Regions from separate parts of the Rhizobium sp. X9 genome, predicted to be linked through region 1. Evidence: predicted binding sites of a transcription regulator. Region 1 holds the regulator's gene; each other region holds the start of a gene.
The links. The regulator LexA, encoded in region 1, represses DNA repair genes until DNA is damaged. The targets are predictions, from matches to a motif close to TGTTCNNNNTGTGTTCNG.
Positions count from the first base shown of each region.

Region 1 (5,689 bases):
TGGACTTTTCGCCAATCTGGCTGCCATGCCGCTCATGTCTTTGATCGTCATGCCATTCGGCCTTCTCGCCATGCTGCTGATGCCCTTCGGGCTCGATGCGCCGTTCCTGAAGATAATGGGGTATGGTATGGCTCTCGTCATCGAGGTTGCCAATGAGGTGGCGTCGTGGGACGGCAGCGCGGCGACGGGCCGCCCGCATGGCTGGTTCATCGGTATTGCCTCGCTGGGTTTCCTGTTGCTGACTTTGTTGCGCAGCCGGCTGGCCCTTCTCGGTATCCCGGTTCTGCTTTTCGCTTTCGCCCTGTCGGCGGCAACAACCTCCCGCGATCCGCCGGATTTGCTGGTGCACGAGGACGGCGAGCTGGTGGCGATGGTGGAGGATGGCAAGGTCTTCACGACCAAAGCGCGGCCACCGGACTTTGTTTATGGCCAGTGGCAGAGAGCGCTGTTGCTGCCGGAAAAACCCGTGCCACCGGTCGTTCTGGCGGCGGAGGCAATCGTGAGCAATGCCGTCTTGGGCCCCAAAACGAAGCTGGCGCCTAAAGAGGTCGCGGCGGTGACAAGGGAGATGACCGTTGCACTGAGAGATGCCGAGACTGGTGTTTTTACCTGCAGGAAAGGCGTGTGGTGCGCAGCGCGCGCCGGCAGCGGCGAGTGGATCATCGTTCTGGAAGACGGCCGCTTTGCCGGAACAGCCTGCGATATCGCCGATATCGTTGTTGTTTCCCGCAGAACCTCTTTCTCACAGTGCCGTTCCGGCGCGCTCCTGCTCAATCGCAACATACTGCGACGTATCGGCTCGTTGGAAATAGACTTTGCCAATATGGACCAGGCAGGGGTGGTGGGGCGGCTGCGCGCCGCAATCTCCGGAACGGACAGGCCGTGGAGCGAACATCGTTATTACGACTGGAAAAGCGGCCGTTTTGATCACGAGGTGCCGGACGCCGTCAACAGGCTGCTGGCGGCGTCAGAATGAGCCGCCAGCTTGGTTCATCAGGCCTTGGCGCGCAGATCCTCGGTCAATTGGCCGATCCCGCCGATTTCCTCTTCATGCGCCGTGTCGCGCCAGGTCTCCTTCAAACCGGCCTCATACCATTCACGCATGGCGGGCAGGGCGAGCAGCCTTTCGTAATAGCTCTTCGCTGCGGGCGAAAGATCCGCGCCGTAGGTCTGGAACCGGAATGCGACCGGGCAGAAGAAGGCGTCGACCGCCGTGAATTTAGCGCCGGCGAGATATGGTCCGCCAAATTTCGCAAGGCCTTCGCTCCAGAGCGCATCGATGCGTTTGATATCGGCCGCAAGTCCGGCATCGCCACCTTTCGGCTTTACCCTTATGCCGACAGACATGGGGTAGAGATTACGCAGCGAGGAGAAGCCCGCATGCATCTCACTGGCCGCCGAGCGTGACCAGGCTCTTGCCTGCTTGTCGCTTGCCCAGACGCCCTGATGTCTTTCGGCAAGATATTCCGCAATCGAAAGCGTTTCCCATACCTTGAAGCCTTCATCGACGAGGCAGGGAACCTTGCCGGTTGGTGAAAACGAGGCAAAGGACACGCCTTCACCGAACGGAACCAGTTTTTCATCGAAGGCGATACCAAGCGTGCGCATCAACACCCACGGCCGCAACGACCAGGAAGAATAGTTCTTGTTGGCTACATAAAGATCGTACATGGCGTATCTCCCGGATATGACGCGCATTTCTACACCTGCCGGACGTCCACGGAATATCGAAAATAATCCATGGCTCCCATAAGCCGTATTGATGAATGGCAGGGCGCAGGCATGGACGGCAGCACCCCGTCAATATCACCACTTGGAGACGGCGGAAATTCGTCACGTGACGCGATGGCGAAAATTCAATCTTGCAAAAACTTTGGCAGAAGTTCTGGCGCTGATCGCGGTCAACGGCACATGCATCGCTTCGCTATATAGACGGAAATATCGGTATGAAAATTGGATCAGTTTCTAAAAGGCGTCGATCCTGAAGGTCGCAGAGTATCGCTTCCTACCGCAAAATCATGGCCTGCTCCGGACCAGCCTTCACACTTATGCAACAGACGTCACCTTCCGATGACGCCTGCTGAAAACTGAACCACGTCCGGTCCCTTATGATCAATGATAGCGGCGGATCAGCCCAACCAGCTTGCCCTGAATCTTAACCCGGTCCGGCCCGAAGATGCGGGTTTCATAGGCTGGGTTTGCTGCCTCCAGCGCGATGGATGCGCCCTTGCGGCGGAAGCGCTTCAGTGTTGCTTCCTCGTCATCCACCAGCGCCACGACGATATCGCCCGGATTGGCGGTGTTGCCGTTGCGGATGATGACGGTATCGCCGTCGAAAATGCCGGCCTCGATCATCGAATCGCCCTTGACCTCAAGCGCGTAATGTTCGCCGGTGCCCAACATGTCCACCGGCACGGCAACATCATGGGTGTTGTTCTGGATGGCGGAAATCGGCACGCCGGCGGCGATGCGGCCCATGACCGGCACGGTGACAGCCCCGCCGAAATCATTGGCAGGCGCCTTGGGGGCAGGGGCGGGTTCCGGCGCCTTCGGTTTGCCGAGACTGCCTTCGATGACGCTCGGCGAAAAGCCGCGCTGCGGCCTTGCTCCGGGCGTATAGGCCTCAGGCAGCTTGATGACTTCCAGCGCCCTCGCCCTATTAGGTAGCCGGCGAATAAATCCGCGCTCTTCGAGGGCGGTGATCAGCCGGTGGATGCCGGATTTCGAGGCAAGATCGAGTGCGTCCTTCATTTCATCGAAGGAGGGCGGCACGCCGGACTCTTTCATTCGTTCATGAATGAAGAGAAGCAATTCCTGCTGTTTGCGCGTGAGCATGAGGAAAACACCCTTGAGAATCGTAGTGGAAGTCGCGAAACAAATACAGAACGAACACTATATGTTCCATATGTGTTCTGCAATCCCCTAAAATTTCGTGAAGCAGCTATCTGTTGTTTTGATGATTTGCCTCATTGCCCGCATTTGTGCTTTTCTTCGGTCCGAACCATTGCGGCCTGGGACTGACTACGCCGCCAGCAGGAAAAAATAATGACGAAACCCGCAAGCGTCGATCATCTCGTTCTGCCCGTGCAGGCTCTCGGAATCGCTGAAAAGCGCGTTGGCGCTCTCGGTTTCACGGTTGCACCGGAGGCTCTTCATCCCTTCGGCACGCAGAACGCCTGTGTTTTTTTCGCTGACGGAACCTATCTGGAACCGCTCGCGATTTCTAATCCGGCTAAATATAATGCCTCGGTGGAGAAGGGGGATGTGTTCACCGGCAGGGATCAGGCCTTCCGGCAGCGTGATAGACAGGAGGGTTTTTCGGCGCTCGTGGCCCGAACCGATGATGCCTTTGGCGATCATGACAGGTTTGCGATCTCAGGCCTCTCGGCAGGCGATGTCTTCGAGTTTTCGCGGCCTCTCCGGATGCCGGACGGTTCGCAGGGTGAAGCGGCGTTTCGGCTTGCTTTTGCGGCGAGCGGATCGGCTGCGGATTTCTTTTTGTTCAGTTGCCAGCGGCTACAGGCCCTGCCGGGCGACCGCACGGCGCTGGAGCGTCATGCCAACGGGGTCTCTGGCCTCAGCGAAATAGTTCTGTTTTCCGGCGGCGATGCAAAGGCGGCGCGCCTGATCGAAACGGTGTTTGGCTGTGAAGGCACGATATCTCCGGATGGTGATATGGTTTTCGTGACCGGCAATGCGCACATCAGATTGACCGGAAAACCGGCTTTCGGCGGGCATGCCGTGAGTGCTTCGGATTGGAGCGACGGCGGATTGCGCGGCGCGGGCATCGTCTTTCTGTCACACGATCTTGCCGTGACAGAAGCGGTGCTTGCTGCTAATGGCGTGTCCTGCGCAAAAGCGGGCGGCCGCCTGGTGGTGCCCGCGGCACCCGGTCAGGGCGTAACATTCGCCTTCGAGGAAAAATGATGAGCGTTACGAACAATCTCAAAGTCACCGCCGGCGATGGCGCCAGCAAGGTTTTCTTCTCCAATTCTGAGCGGTTTTCGCTGATTGCCGGCCCCTGCCAGATGGAAAGCCGGGACCATGCCTTCATGATCGCCGGTGTCCTGAAGGAGCTTTGCGACAAGCTGGGAATAGGGCTTGTCTACAAATCCTCTTTCGACAAGGCGAACCGCACCTCGCTTTCCGGCAAACGCGGCATCGGCCTTGAGAGCGCGATGCAGGTTTTCGCCGATCTCAAGAAGGAATTCGGCTTTCCGGTTCTGACCGACATTCACACCGAAGAGCAATGCGCCATCGTGTCCGAAGTGGTGGACGTGCTGCAGATCCCGGCCTTTCTCAGCCGCCAGACCGATCTTCTCGTCGCCGCCGCCAGGACCGGCCGCGTCATCAACGTCAAGAAGGGCCAGTTCCTGGCGCCCTGGGACATGAAGAACGTGCTTGCCAAGCTCAATGAGAGCGGCAATCCGAATGTACTCCTGTGCGAGCGCGGTGCGTCCTTCGGATACAACACGCTGGTTTCCGACATGCGCTCGCTGCCGATCATGGCATCGCTTGGCGCGCCGGTCGTGTTTGACGCGACCCACTCGGTGCAGCAGCCGGGCGGGCAGGGTGGCTCGACGGGCGGCCAGCGCGAATTCGTCGAGACTTTGGCGCGGGCGGCCGTTGCGGTCGGCGTGGCCGGCCTCTTCATCGAGACCCATGAGGACCCGGACAATGCACCGTCCGACGGCCCCAACATGGTCCACCTGAAGGACATGCCGAAACTGCTGGAAAAGCTTCTGGCTTTCGACGCCATCACGAAAGGCTGAGGGCTGGCCGCTGCGGTGAGCGCCGTTTGAGCCAATCGATTTTAATGGCGGGCGGGCCGTTTCCGCCGTCCGCCGTCATTGTAATTTCTTCGCCATCGTCTAAGACAGGCGACGGAAAATATCTGTTCCATTCCCAAGGGAGAGACCATGACTGCCATTACCGATATCATCGCGCGCGAAATCCTCGACAGCCGCGGCAATCCGACCGTTGAAGTCGACGTTTATCTCGAAGACGGCTCCATGGGCCGCGCTGCCGTTCCGTCCGGCGCCTCCACCGGCGCGCATGAGGCGGTTGAGCTGCGCGATGGCGGCAAGCGTTATCTCGGCAAGGGCGTGGAAAAAGCGGTTGAAGCCGTCAATACCGAAATCTTCGACGCCATCGGCGGTTTCGATGCCGAAAACCAGATCCAGATCGACCAGACGATGATTGCGCTTGACGGTACGCCGAACAAGTCACGCATCGGCGCCAACGCTATCCTCGGCGTGTCGCTCGCTGTTGCCAAGGCTGCCGCTGAAGCCTCCGGCCTGCCGCTTTACCGTTATGTCGGCGGCCCCAACGCACATCTTCTGCCGGTTCCGATGATGAACATCATCAATGGCGGCGCGCATGCCGACAACCCGATCGACTTCCAGGAATTCATGATCCTGCCGGTCGGCGCAGAAAACATCCGCGAAGCCGTGCGCATGGGTTCGGAAGTCTTCCATACGCTGAAGAAAGAACTGGCCGCGCAGGGCCATAACACCAATGTCGGCGACGAGGGCGGTTTCGCACCGGGTCTCGAAAGCGCGCCGGCAGCACTCGATTTCATCATGAAGTCGATCGAAAAGGCCGGTTACCGCCCGGGCGACGACATGTTCATCGGTCTCGACTGTGCCGCAACCGAATTCTTCAAGAACGGCAACTACGTTTATGAAGG
Region 1 is NZ_CP071311.1:1,154,513-1,160,201, forward strand. Features, by position in the region: gene JZY08_RS05605 (ComEC/Rec2 family competence protein) at 1-976, shown strand, start outside; gene JZY08_RS05610 (glutathione S-transferase family protein) at 994-1,671, opposite strand; gene lexA (transcriptional repressor LexA) at 2,113-2,835, opposite strand; gene JZY08_RS05620 (VOC family protein) at 3,046-3,927, shown strand; gene kdsA (3-deoxy-8-phosphooctulonate synthase) at 3,927-4,772, shown strand; gene eno (phosphopyruvate hydratase) at 4,920-5,689, shown strand, end outside.

Region 2 (5,689 bases), on a different replicon from region 1:
CGCCCATAAAAGCCGCCCGACCCTGGCCTCAACGCCAAGCTCTTCCACCATCTCGCGGGCCAGCGTTTCTTCGGAGCGTTCGCCCATTTCGGCGCGACCACCAGGAAATGTCCAGAATTTCTCATGCGATGCCCGGTGCACAAGCACATGGCCGTCACGAAACGCCAGCCCCGCAACGCGCATCTGGAAAATGCGCTTCGGCTTGAACTTCATACGGATGCGGGTGTCGTGCGTCTTGCTATCGTGCGTCATTGTCTGGACCTGCGGGCTGGAAACATCAAATCGGTTTCCGTCCACCCTAGCGCATCCATCTCTTCTTTTCTTGCCTTTGCGTCATCACCCACAATGAATTCATCCAGTTGCGGCGGCTTGATCGTGGCGCCGGACAACATGGCATGCGCCTGCCCGCGATGATGCGTCTGATGCTGGAAGAGATGGGACAGAATATCGTCGCAGCGATCCTGCTGGATGCGCGTGCCGCGATGGATATTGACGGTTGCGGCAAGGCCGTCTTCATCGAGCCCGCCGACAAAGGCGATCAGCACCTCGTCCAGTTCCATCTGGGCGCTCCGCAGCGCCGGCATCGTGGCGAAGGGCTCCTCTGTGGCAAAGGCAGCCAGACCGAGCGTCCCGCCCTGGAGGGCATCGATATAGAATCGGTCGACGGTGTAGATGTGGTTCAGCGTGGCGCGGAGCGTTGGAAAGAAGCTGACACGACGAGCGATAAACTCCTCCTGCGAAAGCTGAAGACAGGCTTGGTGCAGCCGCAAATTGGCCAGCCGGTTGTTGCGCGCGAGTTTGCGGAAGATTCGCAGTGGATCGTAAGGCATATGGATTCCTCCATTGACGTCGAATATCGGCGTTTTCAATCGACGCGTTCAAGCTCCGATCTGCTTTTCAGAACCCTGGCGCCGTCTTCCTGTTCGATCAGATAGGCAGGCTCCTGCCTGTTCGCCTTCCGCTTTATTCTGGAGCCGGCGATGCTGCGTTCGACATCATCCGTGAAAGTCTCGACGATTTTACCTTCACCGGTACCACTGCCCCAGTTCCACCGGACCTTCGTGCCCTTGCGATACACCAACATGATCATCTCCGTGCCAAAGACGATCAAATGCCGGCACGCCGGGCTTGTTCCCTCAATCCTCCTCCAGCGTCAGCCGGAACTGCGCCGCCTCAAGATCCTTGGGCGGCTGCATTCCCAGATGTTTCCAGGCCGTCCCGGTCAGAATGCGGCCGCGTGGCGTGCGCTGGATGAAACCCTGCTGGATCATATATGGTTCAATAATGTCCTCGATCGCATCACGCGGCTCCGACAGGCCGGCGGCGATGGTTTCTATCCCGACCGGACCACCGCCGAAATTGACCGCGATCATAGTCAAATAGCGCATGTCCAGCTGGTCGAGACCCATTTTGTCGACCAGCAGTCGCGTCAAAGCCTCATCGGCGATCTCGCGCGTGACGGCTTCGGCCCGCGCCACCTCGGCGAAATCGCGCACACGGCGCAAAAGCCGCCCCGCGATACGCGGCGTGCCGCGTGCGCGCCGTGCCACCTCGCGCGCGCCCTCGTCGGTCATGTTAAGCCCCATCAGCCGCGCACCGCGTCGAACGATGAGCTCCAGCTCATCGACAGTGTAGAAGGCCAGCCGGACGGGAATTCCGAAACGGTCGCGCAGCGGCGTCGTCAACAGGCCAAGACGGGTCGTCGCGGCGACAAGGGTGAATTTGGAGAGATCGATCTTCACCGAGCGGGCCGCCGGCCCCTCACCGATGATGAGATCGAGCTGGAAATCCTCCATTGCCGGATAGAGGATTTCTTCCACCGCCGGGTTGAGACGGTGGATTTCATCGATGAAGAGCACGTCGCGCTCCTCAAGGTTGGTCAGAAGTGCGGCAAGATCACCCGCCTTGGCGATGACCGGGCCGGATGTCGACTTGAAGTTGACACCGAGCTCCTTGGCCATGATCTGCGCCAGCGTGGTCTTGCCGAGGCCGGGCGGGCCAACGAACAGCACATGATCCAGCGCCTCGCCACGGTTCTTGGCGGCTTCGATGAACACCTTAAGATTGGCGCGGGCTTCCGCCTGGCCGGTAAAATCGTCCAGCGACTGTGGACGCATGGTGGTGTCGATATCCTCACCGCGCTTGTCCGCAGAAATCAGTCTGTCCGCATCGCTCATTCAGGGCATTCCATTGTTCTAAACCGAATTCATGAGATGGTCTTCGCCGCTATATCATGACTGTCGCGTCAAGGCGCTTCACGAAATTCAATTCGCGCCCGAACAGCATGTGTACTGCGTTCAGCCTATCGTGAAAGCTCCTTCAGGCCGAGACGGATGAGCTTGGCGCTGTCGCCGCCCTCCCCGCCATTCTTCAATGCGGCAGCAACTGCGCTGGCCGCCTGATCGCGTGAATAGCCGAGATTGGTGAGTGCGGAAACAGCATCCGCCACAGGCGCGGATGCGACGCCTTCGCCAAGCTCCTGCTTCAATCCTATCGAGGCGGAGGCCTCTCCCGCAAGGGCAGGCGCCTTGTTGCGAAGCTCGGTTACGAGGCGCACCGCCACCTTTGGCCCCACACCGGGCGCACGCGAAATCATCACCTTGTCCTGAAGTGCAATGGCATTGGCCAGCTCGGAGGGCGACAAGGTGGAAAGGACAGCCAAGGCCACTTTCGAGCCGACCCCCTGCACGCTCTGCAGCAGATTGAACCATTCCCGCTCAAGCGCCGACAAAAAGCCAAAGAGCTTAAGCTGGTCCTCACGCACATAGGTTTCGATGAAGAGCACCACCGCTTCTCCGGCAGAGCCGATTTTCGAAAGCGTGCGCGCCGAGCAATAGGCGACGTAACAAACGCCGTGCACATCCACCAGCACATAATCCGCACCGATTTCTTCGATGCTGCCTTTAAGTTTTCCGATCATGATGCCGCCCGCTCAATGAGACTTCAAATATTCAACCGGCCGCCAAAAGCCGCGCCATTCTGTCGCCACCGCGATTATGCGCGTGGCAGATGGCGATTGCGAGCGCGTCCGCCGCATCGTTACCCTTGAATTCGGCCTTCGGCATCAGGATTTTCAGCATCATGTGAATTTGCTGCTTTTCGCCGTGCCCGACGCCGATGACGGCTTTCTTGACCGCATTCGGTGCATATTCGAAAACAGGCAATCCTGCCCGTGCCGGAACCAGCATGGCGATGCCACGCGCCTGACCGAGTTTCAGCGTGGCCACCGCATCCTTGTTGACAAAGGTCTGCTCCACCGCTGCCTCGTCGGGCTGATGGCTGTGCACGATATCGGCCAGCCCGTCATGCAGCTGGCACAGGCGGGAGGCGAGATCCATATCGCCATCCGATGTCACCGTGCCGGAGGCGACAAACCGAAGGCTGTTGCCGAGGGTTTCGATGACACCCCATCCGGTGCGCCGCAATCCGGGGTCGATGCCGATGATTCGAATCGTCTTTTGCATGAGTTACCTTATCTTTCCGGCTGCGACCCTGCCAGCGATAAGTGAACAAAACGACAACATTCATCAAATTTGCGGTGCAGCATTTACCTCTGCTTAAACCGCGTACCGCATTGTTCCCGCACAAAATCAAAAAAGGGGAGCTGCGGACATGATGATCCGCAGCATAATATTCAAGCCATATCAGTCATCCGGTGGCGCCATTCATGCTTGGCGCGGGAACTGATCCGGCATTGGGGGCTGCAACGGCCATGCTGAACCGTTTTCATTCCATATCCACCAAAGTGCTGGTGATTTTCCTTGCGCTGATGGCGATCTCGACCGGGGCTCTGACACTTCTTGGCTATCAAAGCAGCAGCAGCGTTCTCGAAGAGCAGGCGTCGAAATCCATGGAGAGCATTCTCGTCTTCCGTGGCGACATGCTTCAGGAACGTCTTGAACAGCTGAAGACACAGGCGGATTCCATCGCCAAGATCGAATCCCTGCAAATGGCAGTCGTTTCCATGCGCAGCGGCTGGGGCACCGTCCAGAAGAGCTCCGGTGACGCCAAGGCGGAACTGCAGCGCGTCTTCGTCAAGGAGAACCCCTTCACCGACAGGGAAAAGCTGATCAAGCCCGAAAATCCGAGCGGCTTTTATTATTCCACCCACGAGAAAACCCAGACGGATATCGGCGGTTATCTGCAGGGAACACCCTTCAGCGATGTTCTCTTCATCGATCCCGCCGGCACGGTCTATTACTCCTATCTGAAAGGACCGGCCTTCGGGGAAACCGTCACGGGCGGCGCCTGGGCGGAAAGTGGACTTGGCGCTGCATTTACCCGCGGAGCTGCCAACGCCGAAAAAGCCGTGAACGACGTGGCGCAGACGAGTTTCTCCGGTCTGCGGATCGACGCAGCAACGAACGAGGCCGGCATTTATTATGGCATTCCGGTTGTCAAATTCGGCGCGTTCAAGGGCATCCTCCTCTTCCGGGTCAAGCAGGAGGTCTTCAGCCAGATACTCGCGAAAGGCGTCGCCGCCGGTAGTTCAGAGCAATCCGCAATCATCTCTGCCGATGGCAAGGTGATCGGCGTGGAAGGCGACAGGCTCATCAGCCTCGATCCGGCAATCTACGGCTTCCATGGACAGGCATCGAATGCGGCCGGCATGACGATTGCCAAGATCGACCGCCCGGATGGCGAGGCCAATGCCTATGCCCGCCCCTTCTCGTTTGCCGGAGAACAATATCTCGCCGTCGAAAGCATGTTGCGCAGCGAGTTGAATGCGGGCTCCATCTCGATTGCCGGCACGCTCGCCGTGATCGGCCTTGGCGTTCTGGCTGCCATGTGCGCGGCGACAGCCTTTTTCGCGCGGCGCCTGTTCGCACCGCTGGAAAAGCTTGCCGGGCTGACCGGCGAAGTGGCGGCTGGCAGGCTGGATGCCGAGATCGGCAATCAGAACCGCAACGACGAGATTGGCCGCATGGCGCAGGCACTCGGCAGTTTCCGCGAAAAGCTCATCCTGCAGCGGGAGATGGAGGAGACCGCATCGCGCACGCGGGAGGAAGCCGAAACGGCGCGACGCGCGCATCTTGCGGAGCGCGAAGCCGAGGCCGGCACGCTGCAAATGGTCGTGCGGTCTCTGGATGAGGGTCTGGACCGGCTGGCGAACGGCAATCTCGCCTATCGCATAGACACGGTCTTCCCGGAGGATCTCGAAAGCCTGCGCCATAATTTCAATACGGCGCTCGCCCGGCTCAGCGAAACGATGCAGGCCATCGGCGGCAATTCCGCCGCCGTTCGCGGTGGCTCGGAAGAAATGCGGGTGGGAGCGGACCAGCTGGCGGAACGCACGGAACGTCAGGCTGCCTCCATCACCGAGACGGCAAGCGCCATCAAGGCAATCACCGAAGCAGTTCGCGACCAGATCGACCGCGCCGAACAGGCGACAAGGATCGCCCACGACGCCAGCACCGAGGCGACAGCCTCGAGCCGCGTGATGGAACAGACCATCGCCGCCATGGAGGCGATCCAGACCTCGTCGCGCCAGATCAACCAGATCATCGGCGTCATCGACGAAATCGCCTTCCAGACGAACCTGCTTGCCTTGAATGCGGGTGTCGAGGCCGCCCGTGCGGGCGACGCCGGCAGGGGCTTTGCCGTCGTGGCGCAGGAGGTGCGCGAACTGGCGCAGCGCTCGGCCGCGGCCGCAAAAGAAATCACCAGCCTGCTGAAGCGCTCGACCGAC
Region 2 is NZ_CP071312.1:879,813-885,501, forward strand. Features, by position in the region: gene JZY08_RS18960 (NUDIX hydrolase) at 1-252, opposite strand, end outside; gene JZY08_RS18965 (DinB family protein) at 249-830, opposite strand; gene JZY08_RS18970 (DUF2945 domain-containing protein) at 866-1,084, opposite strand; gene ruvB (Holliday junction branch migration DNA helicase RuvB) at 1,137-2,177, opposite strand; gene ruvA (Holliday junction branch migration protein RuvA) at 2,303-2,920, opposite strand; gene ruvC (crossover junction endodeoxyribonuclease RuvC) at 2,952-3,464, opposite strand; gene JZY08_RS18990 (methyl-accepting chemotaxis protein) at 3,713-5,689, shown strand, end outside.
Region 2: the regulator LexA is predicted to act here: its motif matches at 3,506-3,523, upstream of ruvC (crossover junction endodeoxyribonuclease RuvC).

Region 3 (5,689 bases), 110 kb from region 1:
CGGTCTCGCTGCGCTTCGTGCAGCATCCGGCGCTGTTTGAGCCGCGCGAGGATGGCGATGACGGCGAGCTGCTGCTCTCCGATGTCGAGCTGCGCCCGGCGACATTCGATGCCGCACTGGGTGCGGTGGAGGTCGCGGTCAATGAAAAGACGCATTCTCTCAAGCCGGCTCTCAAAACGACCGCAAAGGGTAAGGAATCTTCGCCCCTGCGAATCCTCATCACCCGGCGCGGTGAGCGGGAAAAGGTGATGGATATTCAGGCCTTGCTGACCCGCCTTGGTTTCGATGCTGGTTCAGCGGATGGTTATGCCGGAGAGATGACGATCAGCGCCATTAACGGGTTCAAGCGCTGGAAAGGCCTGAAAACCACCGGACCGCTTCTGACGGATACTTTCGTAACGGCGCTTTATGCTTCCGCCGGTGAAGACCATCCACTGAGCGGCCAGATCATGGTGCGGCAGGATTTCAAGCCGTTGTTCGAGGCCGCCATCGACATCAAGGATCCTGAAGTGGCGCTCGGAACCCATTTCTTCGAGGCCGTTTCGGTGGACCGTGCGAGGGGCACCGCCGAATGGAACGGCTTGACGCTGGAAAACCATCTGCCCACCGCTGCCCGCAAGCGGCTGGGCATTACCGTTACCGAGGCTCCCGGCGGCTTCGACCAGCTGAGCGCCGTGCTCGGCCGCCTCGACATACCGGCCGACATCCGTGCCCGCATCGAAAAGGAGCTTTCAACGGGCAGCTCGATCACCGTTTCCGACCTCAGTCACCAGATGGAGACAGGTGCTGGAACGGACTTCATCACCGTGACCAGGGAAGGGCCGGTCTGAGCAGGCTGCGCGATTGAGGCCTCACACCAGCTCGACATCAACAATGCCGGGAGCGGAGCGAAGTGCTGCGGCGATTTCCGGCGAAATGCGGTATTTCTCCGTCAGTTCCACCTCGATCTCGCGACTGCCTTCATCCTTGATGACGATAAAATAGACTGATCCGTCACCCTTCGTGTTGAGGTGCCGGGCGACGGTTTTCAGCGGGCCAGAATCGCGCACGTAAACGCGCAGAGCCTTCTGCATCTGCACGGATTTCTCCTCCAGCGATTGCGCCGTCTGGATGCGAAGACCGATGCCTTCCGGGCGTTCTTCGGCCTGAACAGTGATGACCAGCGATTTGCCCACTTCTAGCAGATCACGGAACTGGCCGAGCCCTTCGGAAAACAGCACAGCCTCATACTGCCCTGACGCATCCGAGAAGGTGACGATTCCCATCTTGTTGCCGGTGCGGGTCTTGCGCTCCTGCTTGCCCGTGACCGTGCCGGCCAGACGCCCGGCGGTTGCGCCCTGCTTCACCGCCGCTGAAAAATCGGCGAAATTCTGTACCCGCAATTTCTCCAGGACCGGCCGATAGGTATCGAGCGGATGGGCGGTGAGGTAAAAGCCGAGTACCTGATATTCGCGCAGCAGCTTTTCCGAAGCGAGCCAGGGCTGGAAGGCGGGCAGCACGAGCTTTTCCGGACCGCTTGCGCCGCCTGAGCCGAACATGTCCGACTGGCCGGTGACACGGCTTTCCTGCGCGCGCTGCGAATAACCGATGATCCGGTCCAGACCGCCGATCATCTCGGCACGGTCGCGACCGAAACAATCGAAACCGCCGGCATTGATGAGGCTTTCCAACACACGCCGGTTGATCTGCTTCGGATCGATCCGCAGGCAGAAATCCTCAAGGCTCGTAAACGGCTTGTCGCCGCGAACAGTGACGATGTGCTCCACCGCCCCCTCGCCCACGCCCTTGATGGCGGCCAGCGAATAATAGATGCGGTTTTCGCCCGTCTCGAACTGGCGGAAGGAGGTTTGCACGGAAGGTGCGACGATCTCGATGCCGAGGCGGCCGGCATCCTGCCGGAAATCGTTGAGCTTATCCGTATTCGCCATATCAAGCGTCATGGAGGCCGCCAGGAACTCCACCGGATAATGCGCCTTCATATAGGCGGTCTGATAGGAAACGATGGCGTAGGCGGCTGCGTGGCTCTTGTTGAAGCCGTAATTGGCGAATTTCGCCAGAAGGTCGAAGATGGTGTCGGCCTGCGGCTTCGACACGCCGTTCTTGATGGCGCCATCAACGAAACGTTCGCGCTGCTTGTCCATCTCCTCCTTGATCTTCTTGCCCATGGCGCGGCGCAGAAGATCGGCCTCGCCGAGCGAGTAACCGGAGAGAACCTGGGCGATCTGCATCACCTGTTCCTGATAGACGATAACGCCCTGCGTTTCCTTCAAGAGATGGTCGATGGTTGGATGGATGGACTCCAGCTCCTCCTCGCCATGCTTGCGGGCATTATAGACCGGGATATTCTCCATCGGTCCCGGACGATAGAGCGCCACCAGCGCGATGATATCCTCGATGCAGTCCGGGCGCATGCCGATCAGCGCCTTGCGCATGCCGGCACTTTCCACCTGGAACACGCCGATGGTCTCCCCGCGCGACAACATCTCGTAGGTTTTTGCGTCATCCAGCGGAATTGCGGCAAGATCGACCTTGATGCCGCGCTTGGCAACAAAATCGACGGCCACCTTCAGCACCGTCAGCGTCTTCAGGCCGAGGAAGTCGAATTTGACGAGGCCGGCGCTTTCCACCCATTTCATGTTGAACTGGGTGACCGGCATGTCGGAGCGCGGATCGCGATACATCGGCACGAGCTTCGATAGCGGCCGGTCTCCGATGACGATACCGGCGGCATGGGTGGATGCGTGCCGGTAAAGCCCTTCGATCTTCTGGGCGATATCAAGCAGACGGGCGACGACCGGTTCCTTGTCCGCTTCTTCCTGCAGACGCGGTTCTTCCTCGATGGCTTTCGACAAGGGTGTCGGATTGGCCGGGTTGTTGGGCACGAGTTTGCAGATCTTGTCCACCTGCCCATAGGGCATTTCCAGCACGCGGCCAACGTCGCGCAAAGCCGCACGCGCCTGCAGCGAACCGAAGGTGATGATCTGCGCCACCTGCTCGCGGCCATATTTGCGCTGCACGTAACGGATCACCTCTTCGCGGCGATCCTGGCAGAAGTCGATATCGAAGTCGGGCATCGATACGCGTTCGGGATTGAGGAAGCGTTCGAACAGCAGCGAGAAGCGCAGGGGATCGACGTCGGTGATGGTGAGTGCATAGGCAACGAGCGAGCCGGCACCCGAACCGCGGCCGGGGCCGACCGGAATATCCTGCTGCTTGGCCCATTTGATGAAGTCGGCAACGATGAGGAAGTAACCGGGGAATTTCATGCGCGAGATGACGCCGAGCTCGAAATCCAGTCTCTCGCGATAATCCTGCTCCGTATAGCCGGGCGACATGCCGAGCGCGGCGAGCCGCTGATCCAGCCCCTCGACAGCCTGTCGACGCAACTCCTCGGTTTCGGCGTGCTCCGCAGCCTCCGGATCGTCGCTGGCGCCGGTGAAACGCGGCAGGATCGGCCCGCGTTTTTTCAGCACGTAGGAGCAGCGGAGCGCAATCTCGATGGTGTTTTCCAGCGCCTCGGGAATGTCGGCAAACAGCGCCGTCATTTCCTCGCGGCTTTTCAGATAATGGTCGGGGGTCAGGCGAAACCGGCTGTCATCGGAAACGATGGCGTTATGCGCCACCGCCATCAACGCATCATGCGCCTCGTAATCGGCCTTTGAAGGAAAGAACGCCTCATTGGTGGCGACAAGCGGAATATCGTGTTCGTAAGCAAGCCCGATCATACGCCGCTCATGGGCGCGGTCATAACCGGACTGGCGCTGCAATTCGATGTAAAGCCTGGCACCGAAGAGCGACTTCAGCGTTATCAGACGTTCTTTTGCCTGGGATGCATGCCCTTCCTTCAGGGCCATATCAACAGGACCACCCGAGGCGCCCGTCAGCACGATCAAACCGGCATTGGAGGCCTCCTCCAGCCACGCACGGGTAATGTGCACGGACTGGCCGCCGCTCTCACCTTCCAGATAAGCGCGGCTGATCAGATCCACCAGCCGCTCGTAACCTTCAGCATCGGCCGCCAGAAGCACGATGGCGGGAAGTTTTGCGAGGTGGCTGTTATGGTTGCGGCGATCATCCGCCGCATCCTGCATGTCGATCGATACCTGGCAGCCGATGATCGGCTGCAAACCTTCATCGCGCGCCTTTTCGGAAAATTCCAGGGCAACGAAAAGATTGTTGGTGTCGGTAATGGCAATGGCCGGCTGCCCGTCCGCGACGGCCTTGGACATGATTTTCTTGAGGGGTAGCGCCCCCTCAAGCAGGGAGTAAGCGGAATGGACCCGCAGATGGACGAAACCCGGCGTTTTCAGCGTTCCGTCAGAGTTTTCTCCACGCACAACCGTATCGCCCATAACATCGTCCTGTCATTCTGAATCGAGGGGACGATTTTCCGATTTCCGGCGCTCAAAGTCCACAGCCTTGCGGCCTCTATACAGGCTTCTGCGCCGGTGCGTCCTTCACAGGGCAGTGAGGATCACCGAAAAGCTGGCAACGAAGACAGCGATGGAAGCGAAAGCGGCAACGTCACGGATGAAATCAGTCATTGGTCTCTCCTTACTCGTTATGTTCCAAGTTTGTTCTCATTTCGTTCCATTGTCAACAGGGTTCTGCTGATGTTCCTCTTGCTAACGCGAGAGAATCGGCCGCGGTTCCGTTGGCGTTGTCGGCAAGTCCCTGACTCCAAAGCAAAAAACCCGGAGGCAAAAAACACCTCCGGGTTCGGAAAAATTCAGTTGTGGAAGAGCGAGCGACAGTCTGGCCGACGCAGGGTGAAGAGACTCACCGGTTCGGTACGGATCGCACCGGGCGTCGCAATGATCGCCCTATGCAGTGACGATCAGAAATCGACGATCTTCCCTTCGGCGAGCGTCACGCGACGGTCCATGCGGTTGGCAAGATCGTGATTATGGGTGGCGATCAGTGCTGCAAGACCGGACTGGCGCACCAGCGCTTCCAGCGCATCGAACACATAATGCGCGGTCTCGGGGTCGAGGTTGCCGGTCGGCTCGTCGGCAAGCAGCAGGAGCGGTGCATTGGCGACTGCGCGCGCAATGGCCACACGCTGTTGTTCACCGCCGGAAAGTTCCGCCGGGCGATGTTCGCCGCGATGGCCGACGCGCATGTAGTCGAGCAGCGCGCTGGCGCGCTTGCGGGCCTCAGCCTGCGTCAAGCCGGCGATGAGCTGCGGCATCATCACATTCTCCACCGCCGAGAATTCCGGCAGCAGGTGATGGAACTGGTAGACGAAACCGATGTCGCTGCGGCGGATCGCCGTGCGGGTTTCGTCGCCCAGCCCATTGCAGGGCGCACCGTTGATGAAGACCTCGCCGGCATCGGGATGTTCCAGAAGCCCCGCCAGATGCAGCAGCGTGGATTTGCCGGTTCCCGAGGGGGCGACAAGTGCCACCATCTCGCCGCTCTTCAGTTCAAAATCGGCCTTGCGCAGAATGGAAAGCGACGTCTCGCCCTGACCATAAGTCCTCTCGACGCCGGTAAGCCGCAGCACTGTTTTTTTTGCCATATTGCGAAGCGGTCCTTATTCGTAACGCAGGGCCTGCACCGGATCGAGCTTGGAAGCCCGCCATGCCGGAAAGATCGTTGCCAGGAAAGAAAGCGTCAGCGCCATGATGACAACGGTGATGGTCTCGCTCAAATCCATTTCAGCCGGCAGCTGGCTCAGGAAATAGAG
Region 3 is NZ_CP071311.1:1,049,397-1,055,085, reverse strand. Features, by position in the region: gene JZY08_RS05135 (L,D-transpeptidase family protein) at 1-830, shown strand, start outside; gene dnaE (DNA polymerase III subunit alpha) at 852-4,352, opposite strand; gene JZY08_RS05125 (ABC transporter ATP-binding protein) at 4,838-5,521, opposite strand; gene JZY08_RS05120 (lipoprotein-releasing ABC transporter permease subunit) at 5,537-5,689, opposite strand, start outside.
Region 3: the regulator LexA is predicted to act here: its motif matches at 4,565-4,582, upstream of dnaE (DNA polymerase III subunit alpha).